DNA from 3 places in the Exiguobacterium sp. s133 genome. Region 3 is predicted to be linked to each of the others. Evidence: riboswitches for the same ligand, from Rfam matches in the RefSeq annotation. Region 3 holds a riboswitch; each other region holds the start of a gene.
The links. A riboswitch is a leader RNA that binds a small molecule or an ion and turns the genes downstream of it on or off. The one in region 3 is predicted to bind thiamine pyrophosphate.
Positions count from the first base shown of each region.

Region 1: another riboswitch for thiamine pyrophosphate. It lies ahead of thiT (energy-coupled thiamine transporter ThiT); the one in region 3 lies ahead of thiD (bifunctional hydroxymethylpyrimidine kinase/phosphomethylpyrimidine kinase).
Region 2: another riboswitch for thiamine pyrophosphate. It lies ahead of KNP96_RS13215 (ECF transporter S component); the one in region 3 lies ahead of thiD (bifunctional hydroxymethylpyrimidine kinase/phosphomethylpyrimidine kinase).

Region 1 covers NZ_JACSMK010000001.1:210,604-212,867, reverse strand. The annotation lists gene rsgA (ribosome small subunit-dependent GTPase A) at 1-409, shown strand, start outside; gene rpe (ribulose-phosphate 3-epimerase) at 411-1,067, shown strand; TPP riboswitch at 1,088-1,194, shown strand; gene thiT (energy-coupled thiamine transporter ThiT) at 1,259-1,819, shown strand; gene KNP96_RS01060 (thiamine diphosphokinase) at 1,822-2,264, shown strand, end outside.
Region 2 covers NZ_JACSMK010000011.1:7,236-9,499, forward strand. The annotation lists gene KNP96_RS13210 (ABC transporter ATP-binding protein) at 1-574, opposite strand, end outside; gene KNP96_RS13215 (ECF transporter S component) at 571-1,149, opposite strand; TPP riboswitch at 1,249-1,347, opposite strand; gene KNP96_RS13220 (50S ribosomal protein L25/general stress protein Ctc) at 1,439-2,077, opposite strand.
Region 3 covers NZ_JACSMK010000005.1:118,085-120,348, forward strand. The annotation lists gene thiM (hydroxyethylthiazole kinase) at 1-547, opposite strand, end outside; gene thiD (bifunctional hydroxymethylpyrimidine kinase/phosphomethylpyrimidine kinase) at 528-1,337, opposite strand; TPP riboswitch at 1,454-1,564, opposite strand; gene KNP96_RS08985 (murein hydrolase activator EnvC family protein) at 1,626-2,264, opposite strand, start outside.

The sequences.
Region 1 (2,264 bases), on a different contig from region 3:
AAAAACAAGTGTGCTCGCGGGACAGTCGGGAGTCGGAAAAAGTTCATTGTTGAATGCGCTCGATGCGACGCTCGATCTCGAGACGAGCCACATCTCGAAATCGCTCGGACGCGGACGACATACGACGCGTCATGTGACGTTAATTCCGCTTGCAGAGGGCTTGATTGCTGATACGCCAGGGTTTTCGAACCTCGATTTTCCACACGAGATGGAAATCGAAGAATTACGTTGGTGTTTTCCAGAATTCGTCGCACGGCAAGATACGTGCAAATACCGTGGTTGCCTGCATTTAAACGAACCAGGCTGTGCTGTCAAAAAATCAGTTGAGGGAGAAGAAATCATGTCCTCACGCTATACGAATTATGGTATGTTTGTAGAGGAAATCAAGAATCGAGCGCGGAGGTATTGAAATGATTAAAATCGCACCATCTATTTTATCAGCAGATTTCGCCAACCTAGAACGAGACGTTAAAGCTGTCGAGGCGGCAGGAGCAGATTACATCCATTTCGACGTCATGGACGGCCAGTTCGTCCCGAACATTTCATTTGGTCTACCCGTCCTCAGTAGTCTTCGTCAAAAGACGGACATGGTCCTTGACGTTCATTTAATGATCGATCGACCAGAAAACTTCGTCGAAGCGTTTGTAGCGGCAGGAGCGGATATCGTCACCTTCCATGTCGAAGCGACGAATCATGTCCATCGTGTCTTGCAACAAATCAAAGGGGCTGGAGCAAAGGCCGGCGTCGTGCTGAATCCACACACGTCACTGTCGACGATTGAACATGTCCTAGAAGAAGTCGACATGGTCTTGTTGATGACGGTCAATCCAGGATTTGGCGGACAAGCTTTCTTGCCGAGCGTCATGACGAAGCTGAAGCAATTGGCGATGATCAAAGCAGAGCGCGGTTTGACGTTCGAAATTGAAATCGATGGTGGTGTCAACGCGGAAACGGCAAAACTGTGTATCGACAATGGGGCAAACGTCCTTGTCGCAGGTTCTGCAATCTACAATGCACCAGACTATGCGGAAGCCATCACTAGTATTCGAAACGCGGCTCACGTATAATAGAGCCAAGACAATTAAATTTTGACCGCAAGGGGTGTCGCGTCAAGCGGCTGAGAGAAGTGAGTAGACTTTAACCCTTCGAACCTGTTCCGTTCAGACGGACGTAGGGATGTGGCGCACGCAGGCAGTACGGCGTCCGTCGTACTGCCTTTTTGTTGTCATCATTATTTTATTTTTAGGAGGAACACAGTATGAAACGATTACAAATGTTAATGGAGATTGCGATTTTCGCGAGTCTCGGTGTTGTATTTGATTTATTGATTCCGTTCAAAATGCCACAAGGCGGATCCATCAGCTTAGCGATGTTACCGATTTTCGTCATGGCCTTTCGTCACGGCGTCGTTGGTGGTGTCATCACGGGTGCGCTCGTCGGAACGATTCAATTGATGTTCGCTCCGCAAGTCTTGACGGTCGTCCAACCGCTGCTTGACTATACGCTTGCATATGGTGTCGTCGGTTTGAGTGGAGTGTTCGCAGGCCAAGTCAAAAAAGCAGCAACAGAAGGTCAAAAAAAGCGTCTCATGACGATTGTTTTGTTTGCGACCTTGTTAGGTGCCGGTCTACGTTACATCTGTCATGTCATCAGTGGAATCGTCTTTTTTGCAGAGTATGCCAAAGGACCGGTCGTTCCTTACTCGTTCATTTATAACGCGACGTATATGGCTCCGTCGTACGTTTTATGTGGGGTCGTTGCAGGTATTTTGCTTACGACAGCACCACGTCTTTTACGTTACTCCGCTCGCGGTATTTAAAGATGAGAGTTTTAATCGTTGCGGCAGGACCGGCAGAAGACGTCCCGACGCTCGCACCATTCGTGAAAGACAAGACGATGATTATCGGTGTTGACGGCGGGATTGCGACATTAGTGGAGCAAGGACTTGATTTTGATGTGGCAATCGGTGACTTTGATTCGCTCAGATACGTTCCGGATGGTGGATTGCTTCATCCGGCAGAAAAAGATGAAACGGACTTAGAACTAGCGTTACGTTACGCTACCGAACAGGCTGCAGGTGCTGAACTACTCATCTTTGGTGCGACGGGTGGTCGGCTCGACATGACGCTACAGAACGTCTATTTGTTAAAACAATTTCCGATGGCACGACTCGTGACGAAACGTGAGGATGTCCGGTACTGGAAAACCGGTCAGTACGAACTCGCGTCTGAAGGGTATCATTACCTGTCATTCATTCCCCTTGT
Region 2 (2,264 bases), on a different contig from region 3:
AGCGGTCAAGCTGATGTTCAATCAGAACGAGCGTCAACGTCCGGTCGTGATGGAGTTCCTCAATCAGCTGCATCAAAACCCGATGTCCTGCCGGATCGAGTTGCGCCGTCGGTTCGTCAAGCAATAGAATATCCGGCTCAAGCGCTAGGACGCAGGCGAGGGCGAGTCGTTGTTTCATCCCTCCTGACAGTTGCATAATCGGTGTCGTCAGCGGCACGTCCAGACCGACACGTGCCAGTACGGCGTCAATCCGGTCATCCATCTGACTGCGGTCGACTGAGCGATTTTCAAGACTAAAGGCAACTTCCGCTCCGACGGTCTGCATGCAGAACTGGTCGTCCGGATTTTGAAAAAGGATTCCGACCGTCCCATTCGTTTTGCAGTGGCCGCTGACATCGGCTTCGATCGCGTCAGGTAATAAGCCGGCGAGAACATGTAAAAACGTCGTTTTCCCACTGCCGCTCGGTCCGACGAGCAACGTCGTTTCCCCTTCGTGTAGCGTCACCGTCACCTTGTGCAGGACGTTGTCATGTTGCCCAGGATAGCGGACAGACAAGTCGTTACAATGAATCATGCTGCATCCGGCTTCCGCCGCTTACGCCCGATCGCATAACCGTTCAACGTCCCTGTCTTGACGAGCGCATCGACGATGACTTTCGCAAGTAATCCACCGAGCAATGCACCGCTGACGAGTTGAAGGGAAAACGTCAACAGAAGTGTCGTCGTCGTATAGTAGGCGAAACCATTGACGACAAGACTATAGACCATACTGCCGATTGCGGCGAACATTCCGGATAGAACTAACGTCATTGTGTTGAACTTCCGGTATCCGAAGAGGGCAAAAGCGATTTCGGCACCGATTCCTTGAGCGAAACCAATCAATAAGGCCGATAATCCGAAGTGACTCCCCGTGAATAATTCGACAGCCGCGGCGACGACTTCTGCAATCAGTGCTGCCCCGGGCTTTTGAATGATGTAGGCGACAAGCGGACTCGCGATGACCCAAATCCCGAACATCCAGTTCGATCCGACCGGTCCGAAGATCGCGGAAATCGGTAACCACAATGTCGACCACCCTAAGTAGAGTACCCCGCAAGCAACCGACAACATCATCATGACAATGATTTCTTTCATTTTCCAACTGTTCATGTTCCTATCTCCCTTTGGCACAACCACCAGACAAACAAAAAGACCGCCCTCTATGAAAGAGAGCGGTCGCTGAATCTGCAAACATGCAGAAAAATTGAACGAATTACCGCTCCACTTTCCTACGCTAGTATGAACTAGATCAGGTTCAAAGGGTCCGAAGTGAATCGTCTCAGCCAATGGGCTCCCCTAGTGGATGTGCATATAATGTGTACGCTATTTACTGTACCGACTCTACTGACAGTTGTCAATACAGATAAAAAAACCCTCCGCGAGGGGAGGGTAAGAAAAATTATTCTTTTTCTTCCGTGTGTTCTTCAGTAGAAACCTCTTCTGTCGCTTCAGCTGATTCTTCAGCATCTGCTTCTTCGAGATCCGCTTCAAGTGTCGATTCGACGACGGCAACGACTTGAATGTCACCTTCCGTAACGATACGGTATTCTTTTTCTTCCGGTAAATCCGAAACCGATAGAGAATCACCGAGGTTAAGATTTGTCACATCGACTTCGACGCGTTCCGGTAATTTATCTGGTGTAGCTGCAACTGTTACTTTAAAGAGTGTTTGTGAAAGATATCCACCAAGTTTTGCACCAGCCGCTTCGCCGACGAGGACGATATCTGTTTCGACTTCTGTTTCTTCATCCATTTTAACAGCGATGAATTCAACGTGCTTGATTGTTGGTGTGAAGATATCCATATCGAGTTTATTGATCAGTGTGTTGACTTTTTTACCACCGATTTGAAGTGCAACAAGTGCATTCTCACCATGTTCGCGAACGACTTTGATCAATGCTTTTTCGTCAAAGGCAATCGGTGTACTTTCCACTTTGTAACCATACACGACACCAAGAGCTTTTCCTTCATGACGTAATTGCTTTCTAAGTGAGCGTGGGCGTACTTCGCGTTCTTCTACTTTTAATGTTACTGACATGTTCATTTCCCCCTTGAATTTGGTATAGCCCTCAAAAGGTAATGAAGAAAGGAGTGGAACGAATCGTTCCGGATCAAGACGGTGCATCGAATGCTATTTCAAATTGATTTCATAAAAATGAAGATCGAAGTGAGTGGTTAGCATTTCTCTCCCAGGTCATTACGCTGATATTGAGAAACATGTGGTT
Region 3 (2,264 bases):
GTCCGAGTCGTGGCGTTCCTACGGTTAGTTTTACTTGTCGCTTGCCGTCTGTAATGAAATCAACCGGTCCCGTTACGACGAGAGTCGTCCCGAGCCGTCCAGCAAACTCATGGACGACTTGAAAATCTAATGTCTCTCCGGAAGCGACATCGACTCCTTTTGAACGTCCGACTTGACCGATGAGCGTCTTGATTTCAGAGACGTTCCCCTTAATGACCGTAAAATGAATTGCTTCGAGTAACTCTTTCGTGAATTGTGTCCGAAGTGTCGTCGCCCCCATTCCGACTGGATCTAAAATAATCGGTTTCTTCAATCGGTTAGCCGTTTGACCTGCCAACAATTGCGACGCTCGTGAAGCTGCGTTCAATGTCCCGATATTGATAACGACAGCATCTGCATGTCCAACCATTTCCTCGACTTCTAGGATATCTTCCGCCATGACAGGTGAACCCCCGAGCGCAAGGGTCATATTGGCACACTCATTAATCGTGACCGCATTCGTTAAATGATGAATTAATGGTTTTTTATCATGAATGGTTGTAAGCATCCGTTTCCCTCCAAATGTCATAAAAGTGATGTGTCGGTCCGATTCCGTTCCCTAAGGCAAATCCATGCCGGATTGCTTCAGTTACGTACCGTTTAGCATAAATCACGCTATCCTTCAGGGAATCTCCCAGCGCAAGACGTGCCGCAATCGCGGAAGACAATGTACATCCAGTACCATGTGTATGCTGGCGTTTTAATCGTGCCTCCTGAAACAGATGATGCCTCCCTTCCGTGTATAAAATATCCGAGGCATCCGTACTTTCAAGATGACCGCCTTTTAACAGGATAGCGATGTCTCGTTTTTGTGCGAATTCCGTCGTCGCCAGCTTCATTTCATCAATTGTCGAAATCGCTTGCCCTAACATGCGTTCCATTTCCGGAATATTCGGGGTCGTCAAGGTTGCAAGCGGCATCAAATGCTCCATTAATGCTTGTTCAGCATATTTCCTTAACAGCGCATGCCCCCCTTTTGCGACCATCACGGGGTCTAAGACGACTGGTCCCTGATAATGTTTCAAACATTTGGCAATGACTTGAATCGTTTTTTCATTCGAGACCATCCCAATTTTAACGGCATCTACACGAATATCGCTAAAAATCGAGTTCAACTGGGCTTCGACAAGCGTTGGTGATACATCTTCAACTGCTTGTACGCCTAACGTATTTTGCGCTGTGATAGCAGTAATTACACTCATACCGTAAACCCCAAGAGCAGAAAAAGTTTTTAAGTCGGCTTGAATTCCAGCTCCACCACTAGAGTCTGATCCAGCAATCGTCAGTACATGTTTCATCGATAGACCTCACTTTCTATGAGAGCACAAGGAGAAAGCGGAACGAAAAAAAGCGCCGTCCGCTGTAAAAAAGCAGACGACGCCATGAAAAACCAACGAGTGTGGTCACTTATTCATGTCTTCAATCTCAACTTTCCTACGCTGGTATTATCCAGATCAGGTGATAGGGTCGAAAACAGAATGGTTTTCCTCTCAGCCAGATTCCTCCAGCTCCCCTAGTTGCTCATGATTTAAATTTCTCTTTCACTGTAGCATAGCGCCATAAAAAAAACGAGCCGAAGCTCGTTTTTATAAGTATGCTAATGGATTAACTGTGTTAGCTGGTCCTGTCGCACTGTATTGGTAACCACCAATATGCAATTCAAAATGAAGATGTGCGCCCGTCGAGTTTCCCGTATTTCCGAGCGTACCGATTTGTTGCCCTTGCGAGACCGTTTGTCCAGCATGAACTGATAATGAATTCATATGCGCGTAAACTGTTGTATACACTTTCCCATTCAAGAAATGTGAAATCATCACGTGATTTCCGTACGGTCCACCGCTTCCTGCTGTGATGACCGTTCCTGAAGCTGCTGCGACGATTGATGATCCGACTGACCCTCTAAAGTCGACACCATTATGGAAAGTATACCCATTCGCACCACTCGCTGGTCCGAATCCTTGTGAAACACTTCCTGACGCAGGGCGAACGAACTGCGCCGAACCACTCGGAACACTAGCGACTGGCGTAGCACTTACGACCTTCTTAGACGTCCCGGCGTTGTTTTTTTCCGCCGCCTCCGCCGCCTTTTCCGCTGCCGCTTTTTCAGCTGCTGCTTTAGCTGCTGCCTTTGCTGCCGCAATCGCACGTTCTTGCGCTTCTAATGTCGCTTGAAGTTCTTTCGCATTCAGAAGTTTTGTCGTAAATTTTGTTTTACCTTGACGTAA